Regions from separate parts of the Pseudomonas helmanticensis genome, predicted to be linked through region 3. Evidence: riboswitches for the same ligand, from Rfam matches in the RefSeq annotation. Region 3 holds a riboswitch; each other region holds the start of a gene.
The links. Region 3 has a riboswitch for cobalamin ahead of QOL84_RS03960 (TonB-dependent receptor plug domain-containing protein). Riboswitches for the same ligand answer to the same signal wherever they lie in the genome.
Positions count from the first base shown of each region.

Region 1: linked by a shared signal. The riboswitch ahead of cobW (cobalamin biosynthesis protein CobW) and the one ahead of QOL84_RS03960 (TonB-dependent receptor plug domain-containing protein) in region 3 are both predicted to bind cobalamin.
Region 2: linked by a shared signal. The riboswitch ahead of cobO (cob(I)yrinic acid a,c-diamide adenosyltransferase) and the one ahead of QOL84_RS03960 (TonB-dependent receptor plug domain-containing protein) in region 3 are both predicted to bind cobalamin.

Region 1 is NZ_FXUY01000001.1:959,519-964,701, reverse strand. It holds gene cobN (cobaltochelatase subunit CobN) at 1-2,968, opposite strand, end outside; gene cobW (cobalamin biosynthesis protein CobW) at 2,972-4,045, opposite strand; cobalamin riboswitch at 4,145-4,356, opposite strand.
Region 2 is NZ_FXUY01000001.1:2,445,831-2,451,013, reverse strand. It holds gene QOL84_RS10800 (PQQ-dependent sugar dehydrogenase) at 1-440, opposite strand, end outside; gene QOL84_RS10795 (hypothetical protein) at 507-1,091, opposite strand; cobalamin riboswitch at 1,255-1,480, shown strand; gene cobO (cob(I)yrinic acid a,c-diamide adenosyltransferase) at 1,562-2,173, shown strand; gene QOL84_RS10785 (cobyrinic acid a,c-diamide synthase CobB) at 2,170-3,570, shown strand; gene bluB (5,6-dimethylbenzimidazole synthase) at 3,567-4,217, shown strand; gene cbiB (adenosylcobinamide-phosphate synthase CbiB) at 4,214-5,122, shown strand; gene cobD (threonine-phosphate decarboxylase CobD) at 5,115-5,183, shown strand, end outside.
Region 3 is NZ_FXUY01000001.1:843,804-848,986, reverse strand. It holds gene QOL84_RS03975 (NUDIX hydrolase) at 1-24, shown strand, start outside; gene QOL84_RS03970 (hypothetical protein) at 176-2,158, opposite strand; gene QOL84_RS03965 (hypothetical protein) at 2,195-2,563, opposite strand; cobalamin riboswitch at 2,722-2,927, shown strand; gene QOL84_RS03960 (TonB-dependent receptor plug domain-containing protein) at 3,022-4,959, shown strand; gene QOL84_RS03955 ((2Fe-2S) ferredoxin domain-containing protein) at 4,959-5,183, shown strand, end outside.

The DNA.
Region 1 (5,183 bases), 120 kb from region 3:
ATCCCGAGACTCGCAGCGTGACATCGACGCGCGGACGGTCGAGCAGACTCAGCGGCAGAATCTCGAAATCATCGACACGCTGACTGCCCGTCGCCCACACCGGGCGCACGCCCATCAGGGCCATGGCCTGCGCAATATCGTCGCCGCCGGTGCGCATGGTCGCCGTGCCCCAGACGGACAGCCCGAGCTGGCGCAGGTGATCGCCGTGATCCTGCAAGTGCCGCTCAAGAATCAGCGTCGCCGACTGGAAACCGATGCGCCAGGCGGTGGTGGTCGGCAGATTGCGCACGTCCACCGAGTAGAAATTGCGCCCGGTCGGCAGCACGTCGAGGCGGCCGCGACTGGGTGCGCCACTGGGGCCGGCGGGGACGAAACGGCCGCTGAGGGCATCGAGCAAACCGCGCATTTCCGCTGGGCCGCAGGCGTCCAGGCGTGGAGCGACGACGTCGCGCAGATTGTCGATGATCGCATTGACCTCCGCCCACTGCGGTCCTTGTAGGAGTGAGCCTGCTCGCGATGGCAGTGTGTCAGTTAAATCAATGTTGGCTGACTTTCCGCTATCGCGAGCAGGCTCACTCCTACAAGGGGATTGCAATGACTGGGAGATCAGTTCGGTGGCGAACAGTTCGAGGCGTTCGCGGGTGTCGCCGGCGGTGCGCCAGGCTTCCTCGCTTTGCGATTGCAGTGCAACCGGGCGCGGGCCAGTCCAGGGTTCGGCCAGCACGCAGTCAAGCGGATCGAAGCCGAGTGCGAACGCTTTGGCCAAGGCTCGCAGCACACTCGATTGCGCGCCTTTGCCATCACCACGCGGAATGCGTAGCAGCGCCAGCAAGGTATCAATGCGCAAGCGCCCGGTTGGCGATTCACCGAAAATGTGCAAACCATCGCGAATCTGCGATTCCTTCAGATCACACAGATACGTATCCAGACGCGGCAGCCAGATCGCCGCATCGGCGTCACTGTCCAGGCCGGCATCGAGTTGCAGTTCACGGTCGATCTGCGTGTCTCGCACCAATTGCAGAATATCGCGCTGTAACTCGCGGGCACGACGCGGATCGAGCAGTTGCGCTTCGTAATATTCGTCGGCGAGCAATTCCAGATTACGCAGCGGGCCGTAGGTCTCGGCGCGGGTCAGCGGCGGCATCAAGTGATCGATGATCACCGCTTGCGTACGTCGCTTGGCTTGAGCGCCCTCGCCCGGGTCGTTGACGATAAACGGATAGATGTTCGGCAGCGGCCCGAGCAGCGCGTCCGGCCAGCAATTCTCCGACAGTCCGACGCCTTTACCCGGCAGCCACTCGAGGTTGCCGTGCTTGCCGACATGGATCACGCCGTGGGCGCCGTAGGTGTTGCGCAACCAGAAATAAAACGCCAGATAAGCGTGCGGCGGCACCAGATCCGGGTCGTGATAGACCGCGCTCGGATCCACCTGATAACCGCGCGCAGGCTGAATCCCGACGAAAGTCAGACCGAATCGCAGCCCGGCGATCATCATTCGCCCGTCGCGATACATCGGGTCGTTTTGCGGCGCGCCCCAACGCTCGAACACGGCGTCACGATTGGCTGGCGGCAGTGCATTGAACATCGTCAGGTAATCGTCCATTGCCAGGCTTTGCTGGCACGGGCGCAGGTCAATCGTGTCGAGGTCATTGCTGACGCCACCGAGTAATTGCTCGATCAACGCGGTGCCGCTGTCCGGCAGTTCGGCCGGTAACGGATAACCCTGTTGCTGCAAGGCCCGCAGGATATTCAACGCCGCCGCCGGCGTATCGAGGCCGACGCCGTTGCCGATACGTCCGTCGCGGGTCGGGTAGTTGGCGAGGATCAGCGCGATACGCTTTTCAGCGTTGGGCACACGTGCCAGTTCGATCCAGCGCCGCGCGAGTTCGGCGACGAAATCCATACGCTCGGGTTGCGCGCGATAGCAGACCACATCGGACTGACTGCGCTCGCTGCGCCAGGCCAGATCCTTGAAGCTGATCGGCCGGCTGATGATGCGCCCGTCAAGTTCCGGCAAGGCAATGTGCATCGCCAGATCGCGTGGACCGAGGCCCTGTTCGCTGGCGCGCCAGCCGGGTTCGTTGTCCTGCGCGCAAATCGCCTGAATCACCGGGATATTGCGGCGAAACGGCCGCAGATGGGGTGCTTCCGGGCTGGATTGGGCGAAACCGGTGGTGTTGAGAATGACCCCGGCCTCGACTTCGTCCAGCCAGTCCTCGACCACCGCCAGGCAGCCGGGTTCTTTCAGGCTGGCCACGGCGATTGGCAACGGGTTAAGCCCCGCCGCCTGCAAGCGCTGGCAGAAAACATCGATGAATGCGGTGTTCGCCGCTTGCAGGTGCGAGCGGTAAAACAGCACCGCCGCGAGCGGATTTTCGGGCAGCCATTCGGCTTGCCAGTCACTCAGTGCAGCGGAGGTTTTGTTCGGGTGATAAATCGCGGTGCGTGGCAGGGTTTGCGGCTCGTCCCACGGGTAATCACGCGCGAGCCAACGGCTGGCCAGACAGCGGAAAAAATCCAGCGCGTTGGTCATGCCGCCCTGACGCAAAAACTGCCAGAGCCGGTCGCGATCCTCAGCGTTGACGGTGCTCAAGTCGCTGAGCTCCGGATCGGGACGGTCATCGCCCGGCACCAGAATCACCTGCACGCCGCGCTCGGCCAACTCGACCAGACGCTCGACGCCGTAACGCCAATAAGCAATGCCGCCGTGCAGCGAAATCAAAATCACCTTGGCGTGGCGTAGCACTTCGTCGACGTACAAGTCGACCGACGCGTGATTCTGCACCTGCATCGGATTGGCCAGACGCAGGCTCGGGTAATCCTCGGGCAATTGCTGCGCGGCTTCGGCGAGCAGCGCCAGGCTGGAATCGCCACTGCACAGGATCACCAGCTCGGCGGGGGTTTGTCCAAGGTCGGCAATGTTGTCATCCGAGACGAATCCGCCGGGCTGGGTCCTGAGCAGGTGCATGGCTTAAACGCTGAGCGCGGCGCGCAGTTGCGCTTCGAGTTGCACCGCGTCGAGTTGCTGACCGATCAACACCAGACGCGTGACGCGCGCTTCATCGGCGCCCCACTGACGATCAAAATGCTTGTCGAAACGTGTGCCGACGCCCTGGATCAGCAGGCGCATTGGCTTGTTCGGAATGGCTGCGAAGCCCTTCACGCGCAGGATGCCGTGCTTGACCACCAGTTGCGTCAGCGCGTCGAGCAGCAGGCTTTCGTCGGCTTGCGGCAGTTCGATGGAGATCGAATCGAAGGCGTCGTGATCGTGGTCATCGTGGTCGTCATCGCCTTCACCATGGTGGTGATCGTGATGGCTGTGGCGGCTGTCGATGTGTTCTTCGGAACTGGCGCCGAGACCGATCAGTACGTCGAGTGGCACACGACCGTTGCTGGCTTCGATGATTTTCACCGCTGGCGGCAGCTCTTCGGCGACTTCTGCGCGCACGCGAGCGAGGTCTTCCGGGCTGGTCTGGTCGGCCTTGTTGAGGATCACCAGGTCGGCGCTGGCCAGTTGGTCGGCGAACAGTTCGTGCAGCGGCGACTCGTGATCGAGGTTCGGGTCAAGTTTGCGCTGGGCATCGACCTGATCCGGGAACGCGGCGAAGGTACCAGCGGCCACGGCCGGGCTGTCGACCACGGTAATCACTGCATCAACGGTGCAGGCGCTGCGAATTTCCGGCCACTGGAAGGCTTGTACCAAAGGTTTTGGCAGGGCCAGGCCCGAGGTTTCGATAAGGATGTGGTCGAGGTCGCCGCGACGCGCGACCAATTCGCGCATCACCGGGAAGAATTCTTCCTGAACGGTGCAGCACAGGCAGCCGTTGGCCAGTTCATAAACGCGGCCAACCGCTTCTTCTTCGCTGCAGCCGATGGTGCATTGCTTGAGGATTTCACCGTCGATGCCCAACTCGCCAAACTCGTTGACGATCACCGCGATGCGACGCCCCTGAGCGTTGTCGAGCATGTGCCGCAGCAGCGTGGTTTTGCCCGAGCCGAGGAAGCCGGTAACGATAGTGACGGGGAGTTTGGCCAGTGTTTTCATCGGTATGCCCTTTGGCAAGCGGCGGGCATACGGGACGAGAACCGGCAACGCGCATGCGTGCCCGGAGAGTTCGCCACCGGATCACCCCGCCCGGTTGAATTGAGAATCTGTGACGAGGCAGGTCTCCTGGCTGACGGCGTTCAGGCGCAGGGCCTGGCGTTTGCTGCGCCTTCCCGCGGGCTCATCAATTGAGCTGGCAGTGGCGTGGCAGCGAACATCGCCGTTCACAGTTGCGGGGGCAGCCGCGGCATTGACCGCGTTCCCTTCTTAGCTTCGGCAACGGCCGAAGAACCTCGAAAGCGCAAGGCTACGCATGGCTTGCTTATGGGTCAATGTTTGGGTTTTTTTGGATTGGGAGCATATCCGTTGCTGCGGGTGCGGCCGCTGGCGGTTTCGCTCTTACAGCGAGTCACCTTTTCCAAACGCCGAAAAGGTAACCCAAAAGGCTTTGCCCCGGCGTACGGCACTTCGCTGAGGCTCAGTGTTCCCTCGCTACGGTGTCCATCCGGGGGCATCGCCTACGGTTTGCTTCGCTGCACCTCCTCTCGATGTGTTCGACTTCGTCGAACGGCGCTGCGCGCCTATCCCCCCGGATGAACACCTCCGCTCGGCCTGCCGAAGGGGCAAAAAAGCCAGATCAAAAGCCAGATCAAGAGCCCCTCACCCTAGCCCTCTCCCGGAGGGAGAGGGGACTGACCGAGGTGATTGCGAGAGATACGCCGACGTGCGATACCGCGTTGAGCTCAGATTCTGAAAAGCCCACAAATCGGCTCCCTCTCCCTCGGGAGAGGGCTGGGGTGAGGGGCAGCAACAACGCAAATCAAAAGCCGAACACCCGCGCTCCTCACCACTCGATAGGCCGAGTGTCAGCTCGCCTGCTCTTGATCTTGATCTCGGAGCCCGTCGGCAGGCTGAGCGGAGGGATTGATCCGGGGTGGGAGCGCAGCGACCGTTTGGCGCAGCCAAACACAGCGAGAGGAGGTGCAGCGAAGCAAACCGTAGGCGATGAACCCCGGATCAATCCCGGAGCGAAGGAACCCGAGCCTTAGCGAGGGCCGAACGTCAGGGCAAAGCCTTTTCGGTTACCTTTTCGGCGTTTGGAAAAGGTGACTCGCCGTAAGGGCGAAACCCTAAGCCG
Region 2 (5,183 bases), 1.6 Mb from region 3:
ACTGTGCGCGTCTCGGCCACGCCATCGTGGTCGGCATCGCGCAGCAGGGTGATGCGGTTCGGGCTTGGCACGCCGGCGCCGGCCTTGCCCATGACCTTCTTCATGACCCAGCCACGAATACCGCTGCTGTCGTCAGGTTTCGGCGGGGCATTGGTTTCCGCAACCAGCACGTCGCCGTTGGGCAGCACATAGAGCCAGCGCGGGTGATCAAGACCTTCGGCAAAGGCCGCGACTTGGGTGCCGGCCGCCGCTGTCGGTTTGCCGCCCTGGGGCCAGCCGATTGCCGGGGCGATGTTCACCGTCGGGATCAGAGTCTTGTTCGGTTCGGGCAGTTTCGGTGACGGGCCGGTGCCGTCGGAGACTTGCAGGCTGGAGGATTCACCGCAGGCGGCGAGCCCTCCGGCGAGGGCGATGACGAAAACGAGCTGGGGCTTGCGCATTGCTGATCTTCCCTATGAATGCATTCCTAATCATAGAGGAGGACGCAAGCCCGATGGTTCAACTGCTCAGCCGCGGGCTTCCTTGAACAGCACGGCGATGCCCGGGTGATAATTGCCGGCCTCGCTGCGCAACTTGCGGTAGGCGTAGGGGAAATACCAGGCGACGGCGCAGGTATGTTCCTTTTGCAGATCGTCGACCATGTCCTGCAGCTCTTCGGGGCTGGCGCTGTGCTGGGCTTTTTGCGGGGCGACGAACAGGCAGCCGAGTTTCAGGTCACTGGCGAAGCTGATGCGTTTGGCGTCGCTGGTGATGTCCAGCAAGGCTTGGGTCAGGTTGAGATTGTTCACTCGAGGCCAGCGCTGGGTGGCCTGAATGTAGGCACGATCTTCGGCGCCGGCGATAAACAGATCGGCGCGGGCATTGCGCTCGCCTTCTTCGTTCTGTTTGCGCGTGGCGGTGTCGGTGAGGGTGACCAACTCGGCCATCCATGCCGCTGCCGAGAGCAATCCGAGATTGGCTTTCTCGTCGTGCCAGTAAGGCGTGTCGCTGTCGCCGCGCACGGCGTTGTAGCGGTCGATACAGTCAAACCAGCGTTCAAGCATCGGGCGCAGGAATTCCAGGCGCGGGTTGCTGATGATCATGCCTTGCATCGTAATCATCCTTATTGTTGTGATGGGCTTTTTCGAGAAAAGCATGGCTCTTTGATATCATTTGTATCAGTGTGGCACAAGATTGGCGCCAGTTAATTGATCGGCGGCAGTTATTCGCCCGCCGGCCCCCTCTTTAATTGACGCTCCACCCCCAACCCTCTAACCTTCGCGGCTTGTTTCAGGTGCTCTGTGACCGACGTCGACAGAGTGAAACAGGGAAGCCGGTGAGGGTTGTCTTCAAGCGAAGACTGGCCACGATCCCGGCGCTGCCCCCGCAACGGTAAATGAGTGAACACTGCGTCGAATGCCACTGCTCAACAGCGGGAAGGCGCGCAGTCAGGCCAACGCCGCTCATGAGCCCGGAGACCGGCCTGATCCATCCAGCGGCATCACGGTGGGCGATGCCAGGCTTTTTGCCGTCTATTCTTGTGCCTGCCCGCCGTTATCCAGCCCCAACGGAGAGCTCCCCCATGACTGATTCCCCCGAGCGCGACGAACGCCATCTGGCGCGTATGCAGCGCAAAAAAGCCGTGATCGACGAACGCATCGCCAACTCGCCCGACGAGTGCGGCCTGGTGCTGGTGCTGACCGGCAATGGCAAAGGCAAAAGCAGTTCGGCGTTCGGCATGCTTGCGCGCGCCATGGGCCACGGCATGCAGTGCGGCGTGGTGCAGTTCATCAAGGGCCGCAACAGCACTGGCGAAGAATTGTTTTTCCGCCGCTTCCCCGAACAAGTGCGCTTCCACGTGATGGGCGAGGGCTTCACCTGGGAAACCCAGGACCGTCAGCGCGACATCGCTGCTGCCGAAGCCGCTTGGGCAGTCTCCCGCGAGCTGTTGCGTGATCCGTCGATCGGTCTGGTGGTGCTCGATGAATTGAACATCGCCCTCAAGCACGGCTACCTCGATCTCGATCAAGTACTCAGCGATTTGCAGGCGCGGCCGCCGATGCAGCACGTGATCGTCACCGGTCGTGCGGCCAAGCCGGAAATGATCGAGATGGGCGACACCGTCACCGAAATGGGCATGCTCAAACACGCCTTCCAGGCCGGCATCAAAGCGCAGAAAGGCGTCGAACTTTGAATCAACCACGTCACTGCCCGGCGGTGCTCATCGCCGCGCCGGCTTCCGGTCAGGGCAAGACCACCGTTACCGCCGCGCTCGCCCGTTTGCATCGCAATCAGGGGCGCAAGGTGCGCGTGTTCAAATGCGGCCCGGACTTCCTCGACCCGATGATTCTCGAGCGTGCCAGCGGTGCGCCGGTGTATCAACTGGACATGTGGATGGTCGGCGAGCAGGAAAGTCGTCGTCTGTTGTGGGAAGCCGCCGCCGAGGCGGATCTGATTCTGATCGAAGGCGTGATGGGCCTGTTTGACGGCACGCCGTCGAGTGCCGATCTGGCGCGGCATTTTGGTGTGCCGGTGCTCGGTGTGATCGACGGCACAGCGATGGCGCAGACCTTTGGTGCGCTGGCGTTGGGCCTGGCGAAGTACCAACCGGATCTGCCATTTGCCGGGGTTTTGGCCAACCGGGTCGGCACGTTGCGTCACGCGCAATTGCTCGAAGGCAGCCTTACAGAAGGTCTGCGCTGGTACGGCGCATTGTCGCGCGAGACCGGCATCGAACTGCCGAGCCGTCATCTCGGCCTGGTGCAGGCCAGCGAGTTGAATGACCTCGATGTGCGACTCGACGCCGCCGCAGCAGCGCTCGCCAGCAGCTGCGAGGTAGCGCTGCCACCGGCCGTGGAATTTGCCGCGCCGGACGTTATCGCCGTCGAGCCTTTGCTGAAAAATGTGCGCATTGCCGTTGCGCGTGATGAGGCGTTTGCCTTCACCTATGGCGCGAGTCTCGATCTGCTGCGCGCGATGGGTGCCGAGTTGAGCTTTTTCTCGCCGATCCGCGATAGGCAACTGCCTGAGGCGGACAGTCTGTATCTGCCCGGCGGGTATCCGGAATTGCATCACGTGGCGTTGTCGCAGAACACCGCGATGCTCGAGGCGGTCCGTGCGCATCATGCGGCGGGTAAACCGTTGCTCGCTGAGTGTGGCGGGATGCTGTATCTGCTCGATTCGCTGACTGATGTTGAAGGCAAGCGGGCTGAGCTGGTCGGATTGCTGACCGGTGATGCAGTGATGCAGAAACGTCTGGCGGCGTTGGCGTTGCAGGCGGTGGATCTGCCGGAAGGGGCGTTGCGTGGGCACACTTATCATCATTCGCTGACGACTACCGAGCTGACCCCGATTGCCCGAGGGTTGAGCCCGAATGGCGGGCGTGGGGCTGAGGCGGTTTATCGTGAGGGGCGGATGACGGCTTCTTATGTGCACTTTTACTTTCCGTCGAATCCTGTGGCTGTCGCTGCGTTGTTTGCGCCGTGCCTTGAGGACGCTATCGCGAGCAGGCTCACTCCTACAGTGGGCGATGTTGTGGCTGACGAAATGCGATCCCCTGTAGGAGCGAGCCTGCTCGCGAAAGGGCCATGACCGACAACGCATTCTCTGAGGCGGAGCGCCAAGCCGTCTATCGAGCCATTGCCGAGCGCCGCGACATGCGCCACTTCACCGGCGGGACGGTCGAGCCTGAGTTGCTGCGGCGTCTCCTTGAAGCCGCCCACCAGGCCCCAAGCGTCGGCCTGATGCAGCCCTGGCGCTTCATTCGCATCAGCGACCGAAACCTGCGCGGCCGGATCCAGAACCTCGTCGAAGAAGAACGCATCCGCACAGCCGAAGCCCTCGGCGAGCGCAGTGACGAGTTCATGAAACTCAAGGTCGAAGGCATCAATGACTGCGCCGAAGTGCTGGTCGCGGCGCTGATGGATGATCGCGAGAAGCACATCTTCGGGCGCCGCACGTTGCCGGAAATGGACATGGCTTCGTTGTCCTGCGCGATTCAAAACCTCTGGCTGGCCTCGCGTGCCGAAGGGTTGGGCATGGGCTGGGTCTCGCTGTTCGAGCCGCAGGCACTCGCCGATTTACTGAAATTGCCGCAAGGCGCTAAACCTCTGGCCGTTTTGTGCCTGGGCCCGGTCAAGGAATTCTATCCGGCGCCGATGCTGGTACTCGAAGGGTGGGCGCAGGCGCGTCCGCTCAATGAGTTGCTGTATGAAAATTATTGGGGAGTGAGTCAATGAGTGTGGCGTTGTTGAGTGTCGCCGCGGTTGCGCTGGATGCGTTGCTCGGTGAACCGAAACGCTGGCATCCGCTGGTGGCGTTCGGCAATTTTGCCGGGCGCATCGAGCAACGTTTCAACGCCGGTGGTCGCGGCTGGCGCAGCCATGGCGTCACCGCGTGGGTGATCGCCGTGCTGCCGCTGACGTTACTCGCCACGGCATTTTCCTGGGCGCCGTACGTGGGCTGGGTGGTCGAGATTCTCGCGTTGTATTGCGCGCTCGGCATGCGCAGCCTCGGTGAACATGTCGCCCCGGTCGCTGCTGCGTTGCGCGCGGATGATCTCAACGAAGCGCGCAAGCGCGTCGGCTATCTGGTCAGCCGTCAGACCGATGAACTCGACAGCACCGCCGTCGCCCGCGCCGCCACGGAGTCGGTGCTGGAGAACGGCAGCGATGCGGTGTTCGCCGCGCTGTTCTGGTTTGTCGTCGCCGGTGCGCCGGGCGTGGTGCTCTATCGCCTGAGCAATACCCTCGACGCGATGTGGGGCTATCGCAACGAACGCTTTGAGCGTTTCGGCTGGGCGGCGGCAAAAATCGACGACGTGTTGAACTACATTCCTGCGCGCCTGGTGGCGTTGACCTACGCGTTGCTCGGCAAAACCCGACTGTCCTTGAAGTGCTGGCGCACACAGGCGCCGAAGTGGGACAGCCCGAACGCCGGCCCGGTGATGGCCACAGGTGCCGGTGCGCTGGGCGTGGAACTGGGCGGCCCGGCGATCTATCACGGCGAACTGCATGAGCGCCCGCAGCTCGGCGAAGGGGCGCCAGCCGATGCCGATTCCATTGATCGCGGCTGGCAATTGGTCCAGCGCGGCGTATGGTTATGGCTGCTGATTCTCTGCGTGGGGGCTGAATTCTATGCTTGAGCACGGTGGCCGGCTGCGCAAGGCGGCGCTCGACTACGGCATTGCCGAAGCTGACTGGCTC
Region 3 (5,183 bases):
CTCAAACAATTGATGAGCGCCTGAGCGTGACTCCCGCGATGCTCGGCGTGGCTAGAAGTTGATCTTGAAGCCGAGCATCGCGTCATAGCCGTGGCTGTCGCCGTCGAAGCCCTGGCGGTAACCTGCTGAAGCAGTGAACGTGGTGCGTCAAAGGGGTTACGGAATTCAAAACAGCTCAGGTGCCTAACCCCCTACGTTGTTTTTTTATTACTTCCCACTCATCTTGTGCATTACTGCTTCGAGATTCGCCCGCGCTGGAAACTTCATTTTTTAATATCATATCCATCACCACAATACGGTGATCACTGATAAACTTTCTATGAAATAACGCGAAAATCTTAGCCTTGCAACTGACCACCTCATGATAGACAACAAGTGCACCATTCAATCGGGCGTCTTCTATTTTTTCCGTCTTCAGTTGTGCACTTAAATTCCGGGACGCTTCAATATATTCATCACCTTTTAACTCATGAGAAAACGTTGCACGACTAGCGGCAGTTAAAAAAACATTTTCCCACTCACTGTAACGTCTAAGTTTGAACAAGTCGGTCACACACGACAACTTCAGAACCAGAAGTTCTAAATACCAGTTCTTGACATGCTCGTTACTGCCCAGAGCCTCATTAAAAATGCCATATAGCTGCTCATCAAATGGATAAGAAACACTGGTAAGAAAATCCTCGACGGTATCTTTGCGCTGATAAACCGCATCGTATGGCTGATTAAAATATTCGGAAGGGGCGCCACCAGACTTATACAGTATGGTAGTTTCTGCCTTAAGTGTGGTTTTTACTCCTCCAGACATATAGCCATAGCCCACAGCTTTCATCTTTCCGATAGCATCTTCCAAATGACTGGTCGCGATATTAGTATCCCCCATAATAAAAACAGGTGGATATTCAGATTTATTGGCGACATCCGCCTGCGCAATCAACGTCCGGACACGCAATTCATTAAGCGTTTCACTGATGACTTTCCCCTCATCCTCCTCGAGAGCTTGCTCAGGTGCCATTTCGACGTCTTCAGTCACATCATCCATGGCAGTTGGCTCACTCCGTATTTTAGTTGTGGCAATACCAAACATGGAGTGAATCAAATAAGCACTGACCTGTTTCCCTCCTACAGAAAGATTGAAAGCCCATGCCTGGCGACTGTTGGTCTTTTCGCCTATTTTCCACACATCGGAATAAACCAGTTTATGGCTAATTGACGACTCAGTCAGCTCAGTGCGAAAAACACATCCATAGCGTTCATAATATCCGTCAATCACCTTGAAATATCGGAGCGCGACAAACAATCCTTCTTCTGGCACAGGGTGAATCGCTTTCAGCGTAAGTTCCAGCGTTCCTCCACGATGTGCAATTGCAATGGCAACCGCCGTATCAGGGGCGACACTGCACGTGCTGTCACAGTCGATTATTCTCTGCTGAATATCTCCCACATTTGATGGGGCCGCGGTCAGCATGTCGGACAACATCTGATGCAACGGCTTATCTTTCTTAACGTCTTTTAAAAACTCTTCAAGCTTCTTGATAGCATTCGCTTCAGCATCAGGCGAACAGCCGTTAGCGATTTCCTCGATACTTTCCAGCGCTTCTCTCACCTCCGAATTGAAGTCAGCATCGAGTTCTCTATGCCCACGAATACGCATTTCCAAGCCTGCCATCGCACCAGCCTCGAAATGAGTGACATCGTAGTGCTTTAGCGTCAGTCTCAACGAACTCAACTGTCTTTCGTAATCCTTATAAGTATAAATATTGATTTTTATGAACTCAGGGTAATCAAATCTCGCGCCGCTTTCCAGACTGAAGGTACTGTTCCACACTCCCTCTTTTTCCGCATTCAACTTCTCGGTAATCCCCCTCATCACTGTCTCACCGTCTGACCCCAACTCCATGAGAGCCAACGCATCCAGGTTCAGGGTTTTAATCGCTTTGGCGATAAATTCTATTCGCACCTGATTTCTCGGCGCTGACAGTGGCGTCTTGGTGACGTTCTTGCCATGCCGGATTAAATCTCCAGTGAAATTCTGCACGTTCCAGAATGCGAGCTTTAGCGGCACTCCTTTTTTATAAGGACATATCTCAACCGGCACAACCGCAACGCCGTTTGAATCCTGCGCGGCGGCAGCGGAGAACGCCAGATACGGCTCACCCACTGTTTTCCTTTTTCGACCCACGATTCCCGACTCCTTTCAAGATTCTTCCTGATCAATAGCCAGCTTTCCAAGCGCCTCGCTTTGCGCCATGTTCATCCTGGCTGACATATCTCCGAACGCTTCATCATTCAATACATCCACCAGCCACTGGCACTGAGCATCGCTCTCGAACTCATTGCCGTAAAGGCACAATAGATTCAGCATCTGAAAAGTGGCACGCCTCGACAGCTGCCACTGCCTGGAACGTGCTATCGCAGCCTGCACGATTTGCTTCACGCCGGCTCGTCCATGTTCCTCTGCATAAGAAGGGAGATGCGCATAAACATGCTGCTCCATGTCCTCCGACAGACGCAGATCAGAAGCCAAGGTAAGGGCTTCATATTGTTTTGCAGAAATTTGAATCATCCCGGATCCCCTCCCACACCCCTGCCCTGATTGGCGAAAAACCACCACTGCTCTCCGCTGTAGACCTTAGTTGCTCTTACAAAAAACGCCGCAGATTGTTCTTTCAAGATTTATCGAGGTTCTCTCGGGCAAGTTGACGAACGGTCTTTCGAATGTTCAGATGCCGCCCAGTTTCAGGTGTCCCATGCCGCCGTGCATGGGGTGAAACGGGAAACCGGTACGTTCTTTTCGAACAAGTCCGGTGCTGCCCCCGCAACGGTATGCGCGTGATGCTTTCGATACACCACTGTGGCCAGACGGCCATGGGAAGGTGAAAGCCTCGATACGCGCGAGCCCGGAGACCGGCCCGAAATATCTGTTTGGCAAAATCCTGCGGTGGGCGGGCATGGGCCGGTGTCGGCGTGTGCGCGATGCCTTCTCCTGCATGCTCTTCTGCGAAGTTTCTTTTCGAGAAGACAATGATTCGACCTTTCAACACCTATGCTCCAACTGTGTTTTTCGGCTGCCTGTTCAGCCCTCTGCTGCTGGCCGACAACGCCCCTCTGGAACTCAATCAGCAAATCGTTTCCGCGCCCTCGGTGGAGTCCACCACTGTCGCCGACATGGCCAGATTCGGCAGCAAGGTCGACATCGTCACCCGCGAGCAGATCGAGCGCGCCGGCCCCAGCGCCGATGTCAGCCGTGTCATGCAGATGTTCATTCCCGGTCTGTACGTGGCGCCGAAAAACGGTCCGTTCGACTACGGCACCTACTCGCTGCTCGGCGGGCGCAACGACGACACGCTGATCCTGCTCGACGGCGTGCGCCTGAACAATCGCCTGTACGGCGGCCTGTATCTGGACACCCTGCCGGCCAACGCGATCGAACGCATCGAAGTGCTCAAGGGCGGGCAAAGCCTGCTGTTCGGCACGCAAGCGGTGTCGGGGGTGATCAACATCGTCACGCGCAGCCCGCAGTCTCGCCAAGCCGCCGGCGAAGTGAACATGGGCGTGGATACCTTCGGTGGCACCACCGAGGATGCGCGGGTCGAAAACATCTTCAGCAATGGTTTCGGCGATCTCGGCTTGCTCGCCTATGTCAGCCACAACGTGTCCGACGGTTATCAGCCGTTTCGCAATCGCGACATGAAAAACGATTCTGCGAAGAACCGTGCCTACGAAGTGACCACGTTGGGTGGCAAGGCGATTCAGTCGTTCGGCGATAATTCGCGGCTGGAACTGTTCTACCAATACGCCGACGCCAACCTCGATTTCGCCCGCCCGGTCGACAACCACAAAACCACCAACGACCGCGTCCAGCAAATCGCCACGGCGACCTTCGAACAGAGCGTCAACGAGCGCCTGAGCTACTTCGTCAAAGCTCATATCAACGACTGGGACACGCGCTATACGCGCATCAACAACGTCGCGGGCGGTGGCACCAAAGTCATCAACCACAACGACTATTGGGGCTTCACCGATTGGGGTGTGCAGGCCGAAGGCAAGGCCGAACTGGCGGGCGGCCACGTGCTGGTGTTCGGCACCGACAACCAATGGTTCAAGGGCCAGGACGATGTGTTGATCATCGACAACGACAAGGCCGAAGCCCACGCCGTGTATACCCAACTGCGTCCGCAGATCGACGCCCTGCCCGACTGGCACCCGAGCATCGGCGTTCGCCACGAAGCCATGGCCGGTGGCGACAGCGCCACGGTCGGCATGCTCACTTCGCTGTATGACCTCAACGAGCACTGGGCCCTGCGCGGCCAGTACGGCACCGCGTACAAGCTGCCGAACGCCGAACAATTGTTCGTCAACGAGCCGGGCGACGAGCTCGGTAATCGCGACCTCAAACCGGAGAAAAGCCGCAACGCCGAACTCGGCGTCGACTACAAAGGCTTGCTGCTCGATCGCGAATTCAACGCCAGCGTGACGCTGTTCAAGCGCAAGATCGACGATCTGATCACCCTCGACGACATCCAGTGGGTCAACGGCCAGGGCCAGATCCAGATGCGCGGTTTCGAGGCTGACGCCAGACTGACGCTCAACGAGCAATGGAGCCTGCAAGCGGACATGACCCGCAACCTCACCGAATCACGCACGGGCGTGACCCTCAACGACATTCCGAGTTTCTTCGCCCGCTCGCGTGTCGGCTACGAATCGGAAAACCGCCTGTGGGGTGCCGGCGGTGCGATCCGCTACATCCGCGATGTGATCAGCTCGAAACAGGTCGAGTACGGCAACTACACGGTGGTCGATGCCGACGCCTATCGCTACCTCGACGGCGCGCATCAGCACCGCGTGAGCCTGCTGGTCGAGAACCTGTTCGACCGCGATTACGTCACCAGCCGCGCAAGCAACGTCGACAACCTCGGCCGGCCGTTCACCTCCGAAGTGCGCTACACGTACCGTTTCTGATGAGTGACATCAAAACCATCGACGGCGTCGACAGCCACCCGGACTGGTCGCAGGTGCCCGCGCACGCGCACCACGTGTTTCTCTGCACCGGCCCGCGCTGCACCCAGCGCGGCGCCTTGCAATTATGGAAGACGCTGCGCCGTCATCTGCTCGAACATCAGCGCATTGAAACGCCGGGCGGTGTGTTGCTGACGCGCACCCACTGTCAGTTTCCGTGCAATCTG